One region of the Bradyrhizobium sp. B025 genome, then DNA from elsewhere that is predicted to be linked to it. Evidence: predicted binding sites of a transcription regulator. Region 1 holds the regulator's gene; each other region holds the start of a gene.
The links. Region 1 encodes PhoB, which activates phosphate uptake and scavenging genes when phosphate is short. Its sites were predicted from a motif close to TGTCATNNANCTGTCAT; they were not measured.
Positions count from the first base shown of each region.

Region 2: a site for PhoB is predicted at 2,788-2,804, ahead of ACE10W_RS26410 (YbhN family protein). Genes of this name have one in related genera too.
Region 3: a site for PhoB is predicted at 2,096-2,112, ahead of ugpB (sn-glycerol-3-phosphate ABC transporter substrate-binding protein UgpB). Genes of this name have one in related genera too.
Region 4: a site for PhoB is predicted at 1,998-2,014, ahead of ACE10W_RS41210 (DUF2794 domain-containing protein). Genes of this name have one in related genera too.

Region 1 covers NZ_CP170150.1:469,987-475,153, forward strand. The annotation lists gene pstC (phosphate ABC transporter permease subunit PstC) at 1-849, shown strand, start outside; gene pstA (phosphate ABC transporter permease PstA) at 854-1,699, shown strand; gene pstB (phosphate ABC transporter ATP-binding protein PstB) at 1,696-2,517, shown strand; gene phoU (phosphate signaling complex protein PhoU) at 2,529-3,245, shown strand; gene phoB (phosphate regulon transcriptional regulator PhoB) at 3,268-3,975, shown strand; gene ACE10W_RS02130 (GcrA family cell cycle regulator) at 4,232-4,741, opposite strand.
Region 2 covers NZ_CP170150.1:5,628,363-5,633,529, forward strand. The annotation lists gene ACE10W_RS26395 (EAL domain-containing protein) at 1-281, opposite strand, end outside; gene ACE10W_RS26400 (MFS transporter) at 395-1,804, opposite strand; gene ACE10W_RS26405 (ferritin-like domain-containing protein) at 2,041-2,547, opposite strand; gene ACE10W_RS26410 (YbhN family protein) at 2,976-4,058, shown strand; gene ACE10W_RS26415 (hypothetical protein) at 4,160-5,167, shown strand, end outside.
Region 3 covers NZ_CP170150.1:74,690-79,856, reverse strand. The annotation lists gene ACE10W_RS00385 (organic hydroperoxide resistance protein) at 1-415, shown strand, start outside; gene ACE10W_RS00380 (CaiB/BaiF CoA-transferase family protein) at 594-1,796, shown strand; gene ugpB (sn-glycerol-3-phosphate ABC transporter substrate-binding protein UgpB) at 2,167-3,483, shown strand; gene ugpA (sn-glycerol-3-phosphate ABC transporter permease UgpA) at 3,533-4,414, shown strand; gene ugpE (sn-glycerol-3-phosphate ABC transporter permease UgpE) at 4,414-5,167, shown strand, end outside.
Region 4 covers NZ_CP170150.1:8,712,158-8,717,324, forward strand. The annotation lists gene ACE10W_RS41200 (Bax inhibitor-1/YccA family protein) at 1-677, shown strand, start outside; gene ACE10W_RS41205 (GNAT family N-acetyltransferase) at 907-1,437, shown strand; gene ACE10W_RS41210 (DUF2794 domain-containing protein) at 1,563-1,934, opposite strand; gene ACE10W_RS41215 (thioredoxin family protein) at 2,682-3,458, opposite strand; gene acnA (aconitate hydratase AcnA) at 3,679-5,167, opposite strand, start outside.

The DNA.
Region 1 (5,167 bases):
ATCATCGTTTCGCTGATCGTCGGCGCTTTCCCGGCGATCAAGGAATACGGCTTCTCCTTCCTGTGGACGCAGCGCTGGGCGCCGTCGGCGGATCCGCCCGTGCTCGGCGCGCTCGGGCCGATGTACGGCACGCTCGTCACTTCCTTCATCGCGATGCTGATTGCCATTCCCGTTGGCCTCGGCATTGCGATCTTCCTCACCGAGCTCTGTCCGCAATGGCTGCGCCGCCCGATCGGCATGGCGATCGAGCTGCTCGCCGGCATTCCCTCGATCATCTACGGCATGTGGGGCTTCTTCGTGCTGGGCCCGTTCCTGGCCAACACCTTCCAGCCCTTCATGATCAAGATCTTCGACGGCGTCCCTGTCCTGGGCGCGATCTTCGCGGGGCCCCCGTCCTATCTCAGCCTGTTCAACGCCGCGCTGATCCTCGCCATCATGGTGCTGCCCTTCATCACCTCGATCTCGGTCGATGTGTTCAAGACGGTGCCGCCGGTGCTGAAGGAGGCCGCCTACGGCGTCGGCTGCACCACCTGGGAAGTCGTGCGCAGCGTGGTGATCCCCTACACCCGCGTCGGCGTCATTGGCGGCGTCATGCTGGCGCTGGGTCGCGCGCTCGGCGAGACCATGGCGGTGACGTTCATCATCGGCAACTCGTTCCGCATCTCCTCCTCGATCTTCGCGCCGGGCACCACGATCTCGGCGGCGATCGCATCCGAGTTCGCCGAGAGCGACGGCTTGCACCAGTCCGGCCTGATCCTGCTCGGCCTTCTGCTGTTCGTGCTGACGTTCTTCGTGCTCGCTGCGGCACGGCTGATGCTGATGCGGCTGGAAAAGAAGGCGGGGAACTAACGCCATGAACCCGATCTATTCACGCCGCCGCCGCAAGGACATCGTCGTTCGCGGACTCTGCATCGCCGCCGCCGCCTTCGGCGTCACCTGGCTTGCGCTGATCCTGATCACGCTGCTTTACAACGGCATCGCCGGTCTGAACCTCGAGATTTTCGTGGCAGACACGCCGCCGCCGGGCTCGACCGAAGGCGGCCTGCGCAACGCCATCGTCGGTTCGATCATCATGACCGTGCTCGGCGTCGGCATTGGCGCGCCGCTCGGCCTGTTCGCCGGCACCTATCTCGCGGAGTACGGCCGCAACGACCGCCTGACCTCGGTGATCCGCTTCATCAACGACATCCTGCTCTCGGCGCCCTCGATCATCATCGGTCTGTTCATCTACGGCGCGGTGGTGGTGCCGATGCGCGGCTTCTCGGCGATCGCAGGCAGCCTCGCGCTCGCCGTCATCGTCATCCCGGTGGTGCTGCGCACGACCGAGGACATGCTGCTGCTGGTGCCGAACGCGCTGCGCGAGGCGGCGTCCGCGCTCGGCCTGCCGCGCTCGCTGGTGATCAAGCGGATCGCCTATCGTGCCGCCCGCTCCGGCCTCATCACCGGCGTGTTGCTAGCCACCGCCCGCGTCGCCGGCGAGACCGCGCCGCTGCTCTTCACCGCGCTGTCGAACCAGTTCTTCAGCCTTGGCCTGAACAAGACGATGGCGAACCTGCCGGTCACCATCAACAACTTCGTCCAGAGCCCCTACGCCTATTGGAAGCAGCTCGCCTGGAGCGGCGCGCTGCTGATCACGATTACCGTGCTTGCCCTGAATATTGGCGCGCGCATCCTTGGCGCCGAGAGGACCGCAAAATGAGTGAGCTTTCCGTATCGATGAGCGCGGCCGGTGGGCTGCCCCAGGCGCCGCTGCTGCCGGAAGCGCCGGCCAAGGTGACGGTGCGCAACCTCAACTTCTATTACGGCGAGCACCACGCGCTGAAGAACATCAACCTGACGCTCGGCACCAACCGCGTCACCGCGTTCATCGGCCCGTCCGGCTGCGGCAAGTCGACCCTGCTGCGCATCTTCAACCGGATGTACGACCTCTATCCGGGGCAGCGCGCCACCGGCCAGCTCATGCTCGACCAGACCAACATCCTCGACGGCAAGCTCGACCTCAACCTGCTGCGCGCCCGCGTCGGCATGGTGTTCCAGAAGCCGACGCCGTTCCCGATGACGATCTACGAGAACATCGCCTTCGGCATCCGCCTCTACGAGAAGATCTCGAAGTCCGAGATGGACGACCGCGTCGAGAAGGCGCTGCGCGGCGGCGCGCTGTGGAACGAGGTCAAGGACAAGCTCAACGCCTCCGGCCTGTCGCTCTCCGGCGGCCAGCAGCAGCGCCTCTGCATCGCCCGCACCGTCGCGGTGCGGCCCGAGGTGATCCTGTTCGACGAGCCCTGCTCGGCGCTCGACCCGATCTCGACCGCCAAGGTCGAGGAGCTGATCCAGGAATTGTCCGAGAACTACACGATCGCGATCGTCACCCACAACATGCAGCAGGCGGCGCGCGTCTCCGACAAGACCGCGTTCATGTATCTCGGCGAGCTGATCGAGTTCGACGACACCAGCAAGATCTTCACGTCGCCGAGCGACCGGCGCACGCAGGATTACATCACCGGCCGGTTCGGCTGAGGAGACGGGACATGGGTTCTGAACATACCGCAAAGGCCTTCGACACCGACCTCCAGGAGCTCACCCGGCTCGTCGCCGAGATGGGCGGGATCGCCGAGCGCATGATCGTCGATTCCGTCGACGCGCTGATCCGCCGAGACGTCGCGCTCGGCCAGCGCGTCGTCGCCACCGACACCGAGCTCGACGCGCTGCAGAAGCGCATCGAGGAGCGCGCCGTGCTCACCATCGCCCGCCGCCAGCCGATGGCGGTCGATCTGCGCGAGATCGTCGGCGCCATGCGCGTTGCGACCGATCTCGAGCGCATCGGCGACCTCGCCAAGAACATGGGCAAGCGCGTCGCGGCGCTGGAGACGGATTTCCATCCGCTCAAGCTGTTCCGCGGCCTCGAGCACATGACCGACCTCGTGCAGCAGCAGGTCAAGTCGGTGCTGGACGCCTATGCCGCGCATGATCTGCCGGCGGCGATGGCGGTGTGGAAGGGCGACGAGGAAGTCGACGCCATCTGCACCTCGCTGTTCCGCGAGCTCCTCACCTACATGATGGAGGATCCGCGCAACATCTCGTTCTGCATCCATCTGATGTTCTGCGCCAAGAACATCGAGCGGATCGGCGACCACGCCACCAACATCGCCGAGACCGTGTTCTACATGATCGAGGGCCAGGCGATCACCGACAAGCGGCCGAAGGGCGACATGACGACCTTCGCCACGACGGTCCCGAATACCTGAAGACTTAAGGAGCGACGACACCATGGGCGCACGCATTATGGTGGTTGAGGACGAGGAAGCTCTCACCGAGCTTCTCCGCTACAACCTCGAAGGCGACGGCTATGATGTGGAGACGGTGATGCGCGGCGACGACGCCGACACCCGCCTCAAGGAACACATCCCCGATCTGATCGTACTCGACTGGATGCTGCCGGGACTGTCAGGCATCGAGCTGTGCCGCCGGCTGCGGACCCGGCCCGAGACCAAGCAGCTCCCGATCATCATGCTCACCGCGCGCGGCGAGGAGAGCGAGCGGGTGCGGGGTCTTGCGACCGGCGCTGACGACTACATCGTCAAGCCGTTCTCGGTGCCGGAGCTCCTGGCGCGCGTGAAGGGCCTCCTGCGGCGCGCAAGCCCGGAGCGGCTCGCCACGGTGCTGGCCTATGGCGACATCGAGCTCGATCGCGACAAGCGCCGCGTCGCGCGCTCGGGCCGGCCGATCGACCTCGGCCCGACCGAATATCGCCTCTTGGAGTTCTTCCTGGAGCATCCCGGCCGCGTGTTCTCGCGCGAGCAGCTGCTCGACAGCGTCTGGGGCCGCGACATCTACATCGACGAGCGCACCGTCGACGTCCACATCGGCCGCCTGCGCAAGCTGCTCAATCTCGGCCGCGAGCAGGATCCCATCCGCACCGTCCGCGGAGCCGGCTACGCGCTGGATGATCGCTTTGCGAAGGCGGAGCAGACGTAAGGTTTGCAGGCGTTGGTTTAGCGGGCTACAGCCACACTCTCAGTGTCGTCCCGGACAAGCGTAAGCGCAGATCCGGGACCCATAATCACAGGGCGTGGTTGTCGCGCGAAGAAGGTAACTCCGAGTCCCCGTAGCCACATCTTGCGGTCGTTATGGGTCCCGGATCTGCGCGCGCTTCAGGCGCGCTTGTCCGGGACGACATCGAGTTTGTTGGGCCGTCAACGCGTGACGGCCGTCGCTCGATTTCAGAACAAACTCACCGCGAGGGCTTCGCCGGTGCGCGCCGGCGATCCGCGGCGGGCTGATATGCCACGCGCGAGTGCTGCGCGCAGTAGGGCAGGCCCGACAGCGCCCTGCCGCCGCAGAAGAAGAAATCCGGGCTCGAGGGATCGCCGACCGGCCAGTGGCAGGTCGCCTCGTTCAGCTCCAGCAGCGACAGCCGCTGGCTCATCGGCACCACGTTGTCGTAGGTGACCGGTTCGGCCTCCACCTCGACCTCGAAGGCCTGCGCCAGCGCGGTGTTGCCGCGCGCAATGGGGCGGCTCACCCGCATCATGTGCTGCGCGGGGCGCGCCTTGCGCGGCCGCGGAGCCGCCGATGAGGGGCTCTTGGCGCGGCCGGATAGGCCGAGCCTGTGTACCTTGCCGATCACGGCATTGCGGGTCACGTTCCCGAGCTCGGCTGCGATCTGGCTGGCCGATAATCCGGCCTCCCAGAGCTTTTTCAACTGCTCGACGCGATCGTCGGACCAGGTCAAAACCGTCATTGCACCCTTTCCCTCGCCGTGCGGCTGCCATCCTGGCGCCTCGCGGCGAATGCCTAAGCCTCGAAAAACCCGTGCCGTCAGAATCCCTTAAGGCTCGCCGGGCGCGCCGATAACGCCCGAACGTCTACGCCGGTACATGAGGACTTAGAGGATCAGAAACACTGCACGAGATGTCGTATCTGACAAGCCAAACGCTACAATATGGCGTGACTCACGCGCAAGAGTCCGCCGACTCGCTTCCACATGTTCCGTGGCGAAAACCCCGCAATTTCGGCTCCGCAAGACTACGGATTCAGCGTTTCGCGAGGCTTTCGGGCGGCATTGACACCGGTTTCACCAGGCATAAGATAGTGTCACGTGCCGCCCTTAAAAGGCGGCACGTTTCGTTTTCCGGGCCGGTCAATGGTGCGCTGCGTGAGCGTGTTC
Region 2 (5,167 bases), 3.8 Mb from region 1:
GCAATCGCGAAGATCAGCGACAGAACGGTCACGGGGATATTGTAGGCGCCGCCGGCGCCCGGCCCGTAGGCCTGCATCGCGATGAAATGGGTTGCCCAGATGCCGCAGCCTGCGACGACGGCGTCCAGCGCGATCCACGATACGCGAGCACCGCCGCTTGCCGCACGCGCGCGCTGGAACAGGCTGATCGCCGCCGCGCTCGCGAGCAGGCACACTGCGCCGCCGAGTGCGACGAGGCGCCAGTCATGCTGGTCCGTGAGACAGTAAAGAACTTGATACATTGCCGGCCCCTATCCGACCCGCACTAGAGCGGGCAGAGATGGACAGTCGGTAACCGGCTATGTGCTGGGTTCGGCGATGGTGAACGGAAGATGTGTGCGTTTGCTCACATTGTTCATCTTCGCGAAGGCGCGCCGATCCCGATCACGGCGGCAGCGAGCAGCAGGACGGTGGCCGATACCACCAGCGATGCGTGCAGGCCGGTCATGAATGCACCTTCCGAGGCCACCAGCGAGCCGAACAGCGCAACGCCGAGCACGCTGCCGGTCTGCCGCGTCGCGTTCAGGACGCCCGCCGCGATGCCGGAGCGCGCCTTCTCGACGCTGCCCAGCAGGGTCGAGGTCAGCGGCGGCACCAGCAGCCCAAGTCCGCCGCTGATCGCGATCATCTGCGCGCAGATCATCCAATAGCTCGTGTCAGCCTCGATCCAGATCAGGCCGAGACAGCCGAGCGCCGAGATAAAGGCGCCGACGACAATGGTCGGGCACGGACCGACGCGCTCGGCGAGGCGCGGCGCCAGCAGATTGACCGGGAGCACCGCGGCCATCATCGGCACGAAGGCGAGTCCGGTCCACCACGCCGACAGCCCGTTGATCCTCTGGAAGTACAGGCTGAGCACGAAGATCAGGCCGTAGATCGCGATGTTTACGAGCAGGCCGACGAGCGCGGTCAGGGTAAACAGCCGGTGACCGAACAGGGACAAGGGCAGCATCGGCTGCGCCGCGCGGCTCTCCCGCCAGACGAACAGCACGGCGAGGACGAGGGCTGAAGCGAAGGCCGCGAGCACGGCCGGATGGTCCCAGCCAAGCGCGCCGCCCTCGATGATCGCGCCGGCGAGCGCCCCCAGCGCGCCGATTGCCGTAAGCTGGCCGGGCAGATCGATCTCGCGCGAGGGCGCGCGCGTAGTCTCCGTCGCATAACGCCAGCTCAGCCAAAGGCCCATGAGGCCGATCGGAAGGTTGACGAGAAAGATCGCGCGCCAGCCGACCAGCGTGATCAGCGCGCCGCCGACGAAGGGGCCCGCGGTCAGCGCTAGGCTCGCTCCGGCAGCCCAGATCGCGACGGCGCGGCCGCGCGCGCGGTCGTCGGCATAGGCATGATTGAGCAACGCCAGCGAATTCGGCACCAGGATCGCCGCCGCTAGGCCCTGGACCAGTCGTGCCGCGATCAGCACGATTGCATTGGGGGACGATGCACAGGCGAGCGAGGCCGCAGTGAAGATGGCGAACCCGGCCATGAAGACGCGCTTGGCGCCGATCCGGTCGCCGAGTGCGCCGGCCGTCAGGATGAAGGCGGCAAAGGCAATGGTATAGGCGCTGACGACCCATTGCAGCTCGGCGACACCGCCGCCGAGCGTCCTGCCCATCGCGTCGAGCGCGGTGTTGACGATGGTGACGTCGAGCTGCACCACGCCATAGCCGAGGCTCATCGCGGCCAGCGTCAGGGAGGTTGCAGGACGAGATGAGGCGCGCGGCGCGCCGGCTCCGTCGTCGAAGGCTTCGTATTTGATGGTGCTTGCTCGCATGCTGCCACCTCGGTTGCAGCCCCACGCGACATATAGGCTTCCGGCCTGCCGTCATGTTTCGACAATGGCCGAAGGATGGATGTGTGGCGAGCGTGCCCACCCGAAACTCGGCGTCGTCGCCCGCGCAGGCGGGCGATCCAGTACTCTGCAGCCGCGCGCGGGAAATGACGACGGCCGAGGCAAGGGCAAAAGCGCCGCGCGAACCACCGCGCGGCGCTTTCCTGCCTACACCAGCGCTAGCTCGCCGCGCGCAGATTCACCTTGCTCTCGGCGAGCGCCGTGAGCTTCTGGTCGGTCGCCTTCTCTTCCTCGAGCGTCTTGGCGAGCACGGCGGCGCAGTCGCTCCGGCCGAGCTGCTTGGCCCAGGCGATCAGGCTGCCGTAACGCACGATCTCGTAATGCTCGGCGGCCTGCGCCGCATTGATCAGCGCAGCGTCCAGCACCGCCTTGTCGGCGACCTCGCCGGCGGTCTCGTCGGCCTCCTCGATGATGCCGTCGATCGCCGGGCAGTCGACCGCCTTCACCTGTGCGCCGTGCATCTTGAACACTTCCTCGAGCCGCTTGACGTGCTGCTTCGTTTCCTCGAGGTGCGTCAAAAAGCCCTTTTTCAGCCGCGGGTCGGTGGCCTTGTCGGCCATCTTCGGCAGCGCCTTGGTGAGCTGCTGCTCGGCATAGTAGATGTCCTGGAGCTGATGCACGAACAGGTCGTTCATGGTCTTGATGTCTTTTGTGAACAGTCCCATCGTTCCGATCCTCTTGGGTTTCGGGAACACGGGGGCGCCGGCTCGCACGAATAGCCGCATATTCCCGCCATGTTCGATTGCTGATGGGGCGCTAACGGGCACGCGGCATCGACGTTCCAAAAAAGCCGGCATCGCTTGCGCTGGAACAATGCCGCGGACGGCACGATATGAAAGCATGCCAATATACGAACGCGCGGGCCTGGCCGGTTTGGCGACTCATATGCTTAACGCGCGTCCGATGTGAACCACATATGACAAAAGTCGCCGGTCCGGCACAGAACCTATCCTTGTCAAGGGCTGCACAAGTCACCGTTTTTGTCTTAAATGAGCTGGATCATGCCTAGCGATCGACGCCTGCCTTTGGCAACCATCGCGCCCGACTGGCCAATGCCTGGCCTTGTCGGTCTTGCCCCCTGCCGGGAGGATGAATGCACGGACTGCTGCCCGCGTTGAAGCGCGGCTTCAAGAGATGGATTGGCTGGCGACGGCTCGGAATTGCCGCGAGCGTCTTCATCATCGCCTTCGCAATCACCACGCTGGTGCGGACCCTCAAAGGTATCGATACCGGCGTCATCCTGACCGCATTGACCGAGATTCCCCGCGGGAATATCGGGCTGGCGGCGATCTGCGTCTTCTTCGCGTTCTGTACGCTGACCTTCTACGATTTTTTTGCACTGCGAACGATCGGCAAGAAGCACGTGCCCTATCGCATTGCAGCGCTCTCCAGCTTCACGTCCTATTCGATCGGCCACAACATCGGCGCCACCGTCTTTACCGGCGGCGCGATCCGCTTCCGGATCTATTCGGATTACGGGCTGAACGCGATCGACGTCGCAAAGATCTGCTTCCTGTCGGGCCTGACCTTCTGGCTCGGTAACATCTTCGTGCTCTCGATCGGCATGGCCGTCCATCCCGATGCCGCCTCCTACATGGATCAGCTGCCGTCGTCGATCAACCGGCTGATCGCGTTCGGCGGCCTCGCCTCGATCGGCGCCTATCTGGTCTGGCTCTGCATGGGCGAGAAGCGCCGCGAGCTCGGCCAGAAGGGTTGGAAAGTGGTGCTGCCCTCGGCGCCGCTGACGCTGGTGCAGATCCTGATCGGCGTGGTCGATCTCGGCTTCTGCGCCACGGCGATGTACCTCTTGATACCGGCCAATCCGCCGATCGACTTCCTGTCGCTGGCGGTCGTGTTCATCCTGGCGACGCTGCTCGGCTTTGCCAGCCATGCCCCCGGCTCGATCGGCGTATTCGATGCCGCCATGCTGGTGGCGCTGCCGGAATTCGGCCGCGAGCAGCTTCTGGCGACGCTGCTGGTGTTCCGCCTGCTCTATTTCGTGATCCCGTTCGGCCTCGCCATCTCCATCATGGGCACGCGCGAGCTCTGGATGAACGTGGTCGAGCCCTGGCAGGAGCGACGGCGGCTGGCGGAGGCCTGCGCCCAGGCCAACCTGCCCAAGCAGGTGGCGGCAATGGAGCGCGAGCGGTCGCTGCGACAGGCCAGCAAGCGCTAGGGCGCTGGACGGCGCCCGCAAAAATCGTCAGACAAGGTTGCGGGCGGGGGGAGCAATCCTCTCTTATTTCCGCCTCAACTTTGCCGTTGAACACGCGGGCCATGATCCGACCATCTCTTCGCACCTTCTTCGCGGGCGCCCTGCTGCTTGCCGGGATTTTGACCGCTTTGCCGCCCGAGCGCGCAGCCGCGCAGGACGCCGGCGCCATGCAGATCAATTGGGAGGTGCGCAACCGCTTCCGCCTGTTCCGCGAGGAGCGCGACTTCCTGCTTCATGTGGAGAACGCGCGTAACCGCAGCATCCTCGCCGCCGAGCAGTCGCTGGAGCTCCAGAGCGAGGGTCGCGGCTGGGCCCGCAACATGGTCAACCGGCTCTGCATCGACCTCCAGGGCCGGGTCAACCAGCCCTGCGCCCGCGACAACGTCAAAGAGAACTACCTCACCCCGATCGACCATCCCGTGACCGTGCGCCTGACCGGCGCGGTGCCGGTCGGCGCCACCTGCGCCTGGTCGTTCGACGACGGCGACGGGCCGCAGACCTCGACCTTCGACTGTGCCGAGCCGGTCAACCTGCGCGTCCGCTACGGCCGGCAGACGGTCGCGAGCGTCGACGTCTCCTCCGGCTCCGATCCGACCCAGCGCGTTCAGACCGAGATCCAGGTCCGCGACATCTTCGTCGCCGGCCTCGGCGACAGCATCGCCTCGGGCGAAGGCAATCCCGACCGGCCGCTGGCGCTGTCGGACGAAGGTTTCTGCTTCCGCTCCTATCTCGGCACCGCCGGTGCGCAGTACTACCGGCCGAGCCGCGCCGGCTATAAAGGCGGCCGAGCCTGCGAGGCGCCCGATACGCTCGCCAACTGGCAGCGCTACGGCGCGCTCTGGTTCAACTCCCCCTGCCACCGCTCGCTCTACAGCTACCAGGCCCGCACCGCGCTGGCGCTCGCGGTGCGCTACACCCACATCGCGGTGACCTTTCTGCCGCTCGCCTGCACCGGCGCCAGCATCGGCGACGGGCTGCTCGGCTCGCAGCGCGCCCGCGAATGCGCGCCGAGCAAGAACGGCAATTGCCAGACCAGCGTGAACGCGCAGGTCGCCGAGCTGCGCGAGGCG
Region 3 (5,167 bases), 400 kb from region 1:
CGTCCTTTACAAGACCAGCGCAAAAGCCACCGGCGGCCGCGACGGCCATGCTGCGACCCTCGACGGCGCGCTCGACGTCAAGCTCACCACGCCGAAGGAGCTCGGCGGCGGCGGCGGCGCCGGCAACAATCCCGAGCAGCTGTTTGCGGCCGGCTACGCCGCCTGCTTCATCGGCGCGATGAAGTTCGTGGCCTCGCAGGGCGGCCCCAAGGTTCCCGCCGACGCCACCGTCACCTCGACCGTCGGCATCGGCCCGCGCTCCGAAGGCGGCTTCGGCCTCGACATCGACCTCGCCGTCTCGCTGCCGGGCCTCGCCCGTGCCGAAGCCGAGGCGCTGGTCGCGAAGGCGCACCAGGTGTGCCCCTATTCCAATGCCACGCGCGGCAATGTCGACGTTCGCCTGACGGTCGTCTGATCAAACGGCGGATTGGCTGGCCCGGGATCCCCCTCGGGCCGGCCGCTTCCGTTTGAATTTGCCACCTCGCGGGATGGCCGCGCCGCGGCGCATACGGCTCCACGCCCGGCGCCATTGCTGGCGCAAATAAATCTCGCTAGGCCTGTGATCCAACGACCGACACAGGGGAAGCGAAGGCATGACTGAAGCCGTTATGGGTGCAATGAGCGGATTGCGCGTCATCGATCTCACGCGCGTGCTCGGCGGCCCCTACTGCACCCAGATCCTCGCCGACCATGGCGCCGACGTGATCAAGGTCGAGCCGCCCGCCGGCGACGAGGTGCGCGACTGGGGCCCTCCCTTCCACGACGAGGACGCGGCCTATTTCATCGGCATCAACCGCAACAAGCGCTCGATCGGCCTCGACCTCGCCTCCGAGGGCGGCCGCGTCGTGCTGCTCAAGATGCTGGAGACGGCCGACGTCCTGATCGAGAATTTCAAGCCGGGCACGCTGGAGAAATGGGGCATCGGCAACGAGGTGCTGCGCGAGAAATTCCCGCGCCTCGTGCATTGCCGGATCTGCGGCTTCGGCGCCGACGGCCCGCGCGGCGGCAATCCCGGCTATGATGCCATCATCCAGGCCATGACCGGCATGATCGCGGCCACCGGCTCGCCCGAAAGCGGCCCGATGCGGATCGGCGTGCCGCTGGTCGACATCACGACCGGCCTCTATGCAGCGATCGGCATCCTGATGGCGCTGTCGGAGCGGCAGCGCTCGGGCAAGGGCCAGTTCCTGGAGACCACGCTGTACGAGACCGGCCTTGCCATCATGCATCCGCACACCGCGAACTATTTCATGCATGGCAAGCCGCCGGGCCTCACCGGCAACGAGCATCCGAATCTCGTGCCTTACGCGATCTTCCCGACCAGGACCGACAACATCTTCATCGGCGTCGGCAATGACGGCACCTTCCGCAAGCTCGCCAAGGAGATCGGCAAGCCCGAGCTCGGCACCGATCCGCGCTTTGCACGCAACAAAGACCGCATCGCCAATCGCGAGGCGCTGCGCGCCGAGCTTGCCGCGGTGTTCAGCCAGCATGAGGCCGAGCCGCTCTGCAATCGCCTGCTCGCGGCGGGCCTGCCCGCGGGCCCGGTGCAGAAGATCGACCAGGCGTTGACGAACCCGCACACGATCTACCGCGGCGATATTATCGAGAAGGACTGGTACAAGGGCGTCGCCTCGCCGATCCGGCTCGATCGCAGCAAGCCGAGCCTGCGCCGGCTGCCGCCGAAATTCAGCCAGCACTCGGCGGAGGTGCTGGGCGAGTTCGGATATTCCAAGGCCGAGATCGACGCGATGGTCGAGAAGGGCACGGTCTGCGGCCCCGAGCGCAAGCGCTAGGGCAACGATGCTGCGCTCCCTCTCCCGCCTGCGGGAGAGGGTTGGGGAGAGGGTGTCTCCGCAATGGGACAATCCCCCAGAGGAGAGAGCCCTCACCCGCGCCTTCGGCGCGACCTCTCCCGCAAGCGGGAGAGGTTTTGGAGCCCGCGGCCTGATCGTCGACCTCACACGAGCAATGCCGCACTGCGGCGCGACCCACGCGTGTGCAGCGCGAACGGACGAGGCTGTCCGCGTCGCATTCGCCTATTTGACGGCTTCCCTTTTCCAACGCTTGCCGCTTTCGTTTCGGCCGCTTACACAGTCATGTGAACGTCATATGGCGCTGCTAGCGCAAGCGCTTCTTTATTGACGGCCAAGGGAGGTTTTCTTGATGGCACTTCGACACTTTGGGGCGGCTGCCGCATTTGCAATCACGGTCGGCATGTCGGCCTCGCCGGCCCTGGCCGTGACCGAAATCCAGTGGTGGCACGCGATGACCGGCGCCAACAACGACGTCATCGTCAAGCTTGCCACCGACTTCAACGCGTCGCAGAGCGACTACAAGGTCATCCCGACCTACAAGGGCAACTATCCCGACACGATGAACGCGGGCATCGCCGCGTTCCGTGCCGGCAACGCGCCGCACATCATGCAGGTGTTCGAAGTCGGCACCGCGACCATGATGGCCGCGACCGGCGCCGTGAAGCCCGTCTACAAGCTGATGGCCGACGCCGGCGAGAAGTTCGATCCCAAGATCTATCTGCCCGCCATCACCGGCTACTACTCCACGTCGAAGGGCGAGATGCTGTCGTTCCCCTTCAACTCGTCCTCGACCGTGATGTGGGTCAACCTCGACGAGTTCAAGAAGGTCAACGCCGAGATCCCGAAGACCTGGCCCGAAGTGTTCGAGGTCGCCAAGAAGCTGCACGACAACGGTCATCCGACCTGCGGCTTCTCCGGCTCATGGATCACCTGGGTCAACCTCGAGCAGCTCTCCGCCTGGCACAACGTGCCGCTCTCGACCAAGGCGAACGGCCTCGACGGCTTCGACACCAAGCTCGAGTTCAACGGCCCGCTCCAGGTCAAGCATCTCGAGAAGCTGGTCGAACTTCAGAAGGACAAGACCTACGACTACGCCGGCCGCACCAACACCGGCGAAGGCCGCTTCACCTCGGGTGAGTGCGCGATCTACCTGACGTCGTCGGCCTTCTTCGGCAACGTCAAGGCACAGGCCAAGTTCAACTTCAACGCCGTGCCGATGCCCTATTATCCCGACGTCAAGGGCGCGCCGCAGAACTCGATCATCGGCGGCGCTTCGCTCTGGGTCATGGGCGGCAAGTCGGCCGAGGAATACAAGGGCGTCGCAAAATTCCTGACGTTCCTCTCCGACACCGATCGCCAAGTCTACATCCACAAGGCCTCCGGCTATCTGCCGATCACCAAGGCGGCCTATGAGAAGGCCAAGGCCGAGGGCTTCTACAAGGACCAGCCCTATCTCGAGACCCCGCTGCTCGAGCTGACCAACAAGGAGCCGACCGAGAACTCGCGCGGTCTGCGCCTCGGCAACATGGTGCAGCTGCGTGACGTCTGGTCGGAAGAGATCGAGCAGGCGCTGGCCGGCAAGAAGACCGCCAAGCAGGCGCTCGACGCCGCTGTCGAACGCGGCAACACGATGCTGCGGCAGTTCGAAAAGACCGCTGTGAAGTGAGGCATCGAAGCGGCAGGCCGCGACCCGGCCTGCCGCTTCTGCTGACATCATGCAAAAGCAAGCCATTTTCCAGTCAAAGCTATTGCCTTACGCGCTGGTTGCGCCGCAGCTCGCGATCGTCCTGATTTTCTTCTACTGGCCGGCCCTGCAGGCGGTGATCCAGTCCTTCCTGCTCCAGGATGCCTTTGGTCTGTCGAGCACCTTTGTCTGGTTCGACAATTACATCGAGCTGTTCAGGGATCCTGCCTATTTCGAGGCGATCGTCCGCACCTTCTTCTTCTCGTTCGCGATCGCCGTCTCGTCGCTGTCCTTTGCGCTGCTGCTCGCCGTGATGGCCGACAAGCCGCTGCGCGGCTCGATGCTCTACCGCACGCTCCTGATCTGGCCCTATGCGGTCGCGCCGCCCGTGGTCGGCGTGCTCTGGATCTTCATGCTGCATCCCTCGCTTGGCGTGCTCTCGCGCTATCTGCGCGGCCTGGGCGTCGACTGGAATCCGCTGCTCGACGGCAACCAGGCCGCAGCGCTGATCATCCTCGCCGCCGCGTGGAAGCAGATCTCCTATAATTTCCTGTTCTTCCTCGCCGGCCTGCAAGCCATCCCGAAAAGCGTGTTCGAGGCCGCCGCGATCGACGGCGCGCGGCCGATGCGGCGGTTCTGGACCGTGACCTTCCCGCTGCTGTCGCCCACGATCTTCTTCCTGCTGGTCGTCAACATCGTCTACGCCTTCTTCGACACCTTCGGCATCATCGACACCATGACCCGCGGCGGGCCCGGAACATCGACGGTCACGCTGGTCTACAAGGTCTATTCCGACGGCCGGCTCGGCGGCAATCTCGGCAGCTCGGCGGCGCAATCGGTGATCCTGATGGTCATGGTCATCGTGCTGACGGGAATCCAGTTCCGCTTCGTCGAACGCAAGGTGACCTACTGATGGTCGAGGACGAGGGCATCAGGCGCTACGTCGCCCATTTCATTCTCTGGATCGGGATCGCGATCGTCGCATTCCCGGTCTACATCGCGATCGTCGCCTCGACCCAGGACAACGCACTGATCGCGAACGGGCAGATGTCGCTGCTGCCGGGCGGGCACTTCTTCGAGGTCTACTACCAGACCATCTTCGTCGGCACGAGCGGCTCGACCCGCGAGCCCGTCGGCAACATGATGCTCAATTCGCTGGTGATGGCGCTGGCGATCGCGATCGGCAAGATCGCGATCTCGATCATCTCGGCCTATGCGATCGTGTATTTCCGCTTTCCGTTCCGGATGGCGATCTTCTGGATCATCTTCATCACCTTGATGCTGCCGGTCGAGGTCCGCATCTATCCGACCTACAAGATCGTCGCCGACCTGCACATGCTCGACAGCTATGCGGGCCTGTCGCTGCCGCTGATCGCATCGGCCACCGCGACGCTGCTGTTCCGCCAGTTCTTCATGACCGTGCCGGACGAATTGCTGGAGGCCTCGCGCATCGACGGCGCCGGTCCCTTGCGCTTCTTCTGGGACACGCTGCTGCCGCTGTCGCGCACCAACATGGCGGCGCTGTTCGTGATCCTGTTCATCCTCGGCTGGAATCAATATCTCTGGCCGCTGCTCATCACCACCCGCGACGACATGCAGACCATCCAGGTCGGCATCCGCAAGATGATCACCACCACCGACGCGCTGACCGAATGGCCGATCGTGA
Region 4 (5,167 bases), 680 kb from region 1:
TGAGCATTGGCCTCGCCATCACGGGCCTTGCCGCACTCGGCGTCTACATGGCCGCCGTGACCGACGTTCCGACCCCGGAAGCCGTCCGCGTCGGCAAGCTGTTCCTGACGCCGTTCGGCTATGCGATGTTCGTCAGCCCCCTGAAGTGGCTGTTCATGCTCGCGCCGCTCGCCATGGTGTTCGTGATCTCGGCAGGCATCAACCGTCTGGCGCCCTCGACCGCCCAGATCCTGTTCTGGGTGTTCTCGGCGCTGATGGGCATCTCGCTGTCGTCGATCTTCCTGGTGTTCACGCACACCTCGATCGTGCGGGTGTTCTTCATCACCGCGGCGACCTTCGGTGCGCTCAGCCTCTACGGCTACACCACCAAGCGTGATCTGACCGGGATGGGCTCGTTCCTCTTCATGGGCCTGATCGGCATCATCATCGCGAGCCTGGTGAACCTGTTCCTGGCGAGCTCGATGCTGCAGTTCATCGTGTCGGTGGTCGGCGTGCTGGTGTTCGCGGGCCTCACCGCCTGGGATACCCAGCGGCTGAAGAACGACTACATCTACGGCTACGCTGCGGCCGGCGGTGACATCGCAGAGCGTGCGGCCATCACCGGCGCGCTGTCGCTGTACCTGAACTTCATCAACCTGTTCACGCTGCTCCTGCAGCTCCTCGGCCAGCGCGATTAAGCGATCGGCGAGAGAGTGGACGACACGAACCCCGGCCGAGAGGCCGGGGTTTTTGTTTGAGCCGGGTGCCTCCACGAACACCGTCATTGCGAGCGCAGCGAAGCAATCCAGAGTGCTTCCGCGGATGCATTTCTGGATTGCTTCGTCGCAAGGGCTCCTCGCAATGACGGAGTATATGGAAACGATGTTGCCTCTTCCGGCCGCCGCGGGAAGGCTCTAATCTTCCCCCATGTCCGCACCTGAAATCAGGCCCACCCTTGAGGCCGACCTCCCCACCATCACCGCCATCTACCAGCAGGCCGTCCGCGAGGGCACGGCGACGTTCGAGCTGGAGCCGCCGGATCTTGCCGAGATGACGCGGCGCTACCGCGCGCTGGTCGACGGCGGCTATCCCTATTTCGTCGCCATCCTCGACGGCCGCGTTGCCGGCTACGCCTATGCCGGCGCCTACCGGCCGCGGCCGGCCTATCGCTTCACGGTCGAGAACTCGATCTATCTCGACCCCTCCTTCCACCGCCGCGGCGTCGGCTCGTTGCTGCTGGAGCGGCTGATCGCCGAGTGCGAGGCGCGCGGCTTCCGCCAGATGATCGCGGTGATCGGCGATTCCGCCAATGCCGGCTCGATCGGCGTGCACACCAAGGGCGGCTTCAGGATGATCGGCACGCATCCCAATGTCGGGCTGAAATTCGGCCGCTGGCTCGACACGGTGATGATGCAGCGCGAGCTCGGCGAGGGCGCCAGCACGGTGCCGGGGAAGTAAGCGTTTCTTCATCGTCATTCCGGGGCGCGACGAAGTCGCGAGCCCGGAATCCATAACCACAGGCCAGGGTTATGGATTCCGGGCCTGCGCCTATCGGCGCATCCCGGAATGACGAGAGGAGTTTGCTACACCACGGCCAGCTTGCGATCGATCACCAGCAGCACGCGCTCGAGCTCGTGGCCGCGGCGCAGGATCAGGCCGGTCGCCGAGATCACGCTGTACATGCCCTGCTTGCGCGCGAGGCGCGGGTCCTTCTCGATGCGATAGATCGGCACTTCCGAGGCACGGCGATAGACCGAGAACACCGCACGGTCCTTCAGGAAGTCGATGGCATAGTCGCGCCACTCGCCGTCGGCGACCATGCGGCCGTAGAGATTGAGAATTCGGCGCAGCTCGAGCCGGTTGAAGGTCACCTGGTTCGGCTGCGCATTCGCAGCGGGGGGACGCGCCGCCGCGCGCTGCTCGCTCGGATCGGCATCCTCCGACGTCAGACTCATGGAGCGCCTCCTGATCGCACGGCATGATCGCGTCCGCGAAAACCGTCCCCGGAACCGCGGATCATGACAATCGCATGATTGCGCCAACCGTTCCCCACCGCAAGGGGCTCTCGAGGGCTGTTTGAAGAGCTCTCGGTGCAACCCATTGAACCGGGGGCGAATCGGAACACACGCAACGGTGGAACTCTGTCGCGACGAACCGTCACGGGATCGTTAGCAGGAATCATAGTATCGCCGCTTTTCCGCCCAGCGCCTGCCGCCCTGCACTGCGAAAAGAGCTGTGTGCGTTGACCCGGTCCTTTCGGTTCCGGATTCCTCAGCCCCCAGCCCCCCGGGGTCGACGGGATCGGGTCTGTACGCGCGACAAGGAGGGCCAACGCGAGTTGGTCCTTTTTTGTTTGCGTCGGGATGTTTCTTCCCCCGCTGTCATTCCGGGACGCGCGAAGCGCGGGCCCGGAATCCATCAATCCAAGGTTCCCAGTTGAGAAATGGATTCCGGGCTCGCGCCAAAGAGGCGCGCCCCGGAATGACGAGGGACAAGATTTTTCCGACACGATCTTGCGTACGCTCTCTCCCTCATCCTTCGCGCGGCGTCCCGAAGGATCGAGGCCCGAGCGGCATCAGCGGGGCCTTTCATGGTTCTCGCGGCGATGCGCAGCATCGTCCGCCGCGCGCGCAAGGGGCGCGCTCCTCACCATGAGGAGATAGAGCCAGACCGCGCATCAGGAAGAATGCGAAGCGTGCGCGTCAGTGCAGCGACGTGTATGCCGCGCCCAGCATCGGGCCGGGTTTCTCGCGGCTGCCGTCCTGGACATAGACCACCGCGCCATCGACGCCGTCGCGCGTGAGGTTCTCGATCGGCACCGTCCAGCTTTCCGGACGACCGTTCCAGTCGCCGACCTTGAGCAGGTTGCGCACCACGTTGTGATAGGTGATCTGCTGTCCGCGATTTTCGCCTTTGGCGATCGCGATCGGCACTGACTTCGCAATCGAGCAGATCCAGACTTCGCCGTGCGAGATCGCCGGCTCCTTGCTCGCGGCCACCGACACGTTGATCTGCTTGCCCGAGAGCGACATCGTCACCGGCACGCTCATCACGCCCATGCCTTTGTCGGTCTTGCCGATCGCACTCTCGATGCCGGCACGATCACTGCCGACGACATGCGTCGAGCCGTTCACCACGACCTGCGGGGTGTAGACCTCGCGGTCGCCGCGCATGCGCGAATAAGCGCGCTGCCGCGCCGAGAAGCGCGAATCCGCCAGCGTGTCCTTCCAGCCGAGATAATCCCAATAATCGATCGGCATGCTCAGCGCGATGATCGAGGGATCGCTGGAGAGATCGCCGATGATCTTGTCGGCGGGCGGGCAGGAGGAGCAGCCCTGCGAGGTGAAGAGCTCAACCACGGCGCGGGGATCAGCCTCAGCGGGACGGATGACGGCGACGATCGCACAGATGCCGAGTGCTCCCGACCAGAAGGCACCGGACCAACGTGAAATCAGATGAGAAGCCGTCATTGCTGTCATGTCGAACGCCGCACACCGTTGCTCGTGGGAAGGGAAATCTTATCGCCTGATGGTCACCGTAGTCTTACGGGCACGGCACATTCGACCGTCCAGGGCGGAGTTTCCGCCGGGCGGGCCCATCCGAAGCATGCCGCAAACGCGCGAAGGCGGCCTTGTGATAGGCCGCCTTCGTTTAACCTTCTACTCACTTCGCAGTGAGCCACCGTTCACAAATCCGCGCTTAAGCCGCGAGCTTGCGCAGCACGTAGTGCAGGATGCCGCCGTTCCGGTAGTAGTCGAGCTCGTCCAGCGTATCGATGCGGCAAAGCAGCGAAACGCGCTGCAACGAACCGTCGCCGGAGACGATCTCCGCGGTCAGCTTCTGGCGCGGCTTCAGATCGCCGACGAGACCACGCAGCGTGACCTTCTCGTCGCCCTTCAGGCCGAGCGACGACCAGGAGGTGCCTTCCTCGAAGGTCAGCGGCAGCACGCCCATACCGACAAGATTGGAGCGATGGATGCGCTCAAAGCTCTGGCAGATCACCGCGCGCACGCCGAGCAGGCGCGTGCCCTTTGCAGCCCAGTCGCGCGAGGAGCCGTTGCCGTATTCGGCGCCGGCGAACACCACCAGCGGCACCTGCTCCTGCTGGTACTTCATCGCGGCGTCGTAGATCGACATCTGCTCGCCGTCGGGCCAGTGCTTGGTGAGGCCGCCTTCCGGGATGTTGCCGTCGGCGCCCTTGAGCATGAAGTTCTTGATGCGGATGTTGGCGAAGGTGCCGCGCATCATCACTTCATGGTTGCCGCGCCGGGTGCCGTACTGGTTGAAGTCGGCGGGACGCACCTGGTGCTCGCTGAGATACTTGCCCGCGGGCGAGGTGAGCTTGATCGAACCGGCCGGCGAGATGTGGTCGGTGGTGATCTTGTCGCCGAACATGGCGAGGATGCGCGCCTCGACGATGTCGGTGACCGGCTCCGGCTCCTTCTTCATGCCTTCGAAGTAGGGCGGGTTCTGCACGTAGGTCGAGCTCATGTTCCAGCGATAGGTCTCGCTCTCGACGGTCTTGATCTTGCGCCAGTTGGTGTCGCCCTTGAACACGTCGGCATACTTCTTCTTGAAGATCGACGCGGTCACGAACTTCTTCATGAAGGCGTTGATCTCCTTCGACGTCGGCCAGATGTCCTTGAGGTACACCGGCTTGCCGTCCTTGCCTTCACCGAGCGGCTCGACGGCGAGGTTCTTGGTCACGCTACCCGCGAGCGCGTGAGCGACGACCAGCGGCGGCGAGGCCAGATAGTTCGCCTGCACGTCCGGCGAGACGCGGCCTTCGAAGTTGCGGTTACCGGAGAGCACGGCGGCGGCAACGATGCCGTTGTCGTTGATCGACTTCGAGATCTCCTCCGGCAGCGGACCGGAATTGCCGATGCAGGTGGTGCAGCCGAAGCCGACCAGGTTGAAGCCGACCTTGTCGAGGTGGGCCTGGAGGCCGGAATCGGCGAGATAGGCCGCGACCACCTGGCTGCCCGGGGCAAGCGAGGTCTTCACCCACGGCTTGGCCTTGAGGCCCTTCGCCGCGGCATTGCGGGCCAGGAGCCCGGCGCCGATCAGCACGCTCGGGTTCGAGGTGTTGGTGCAGGAGGTGATCGCCGCGATCACGACGTCGCCATGGCCGATCTCGTACTTCTTGCCTTCGACGGCAAAGCGCTTCGCCGGCTCTTCGGTCTTCTTG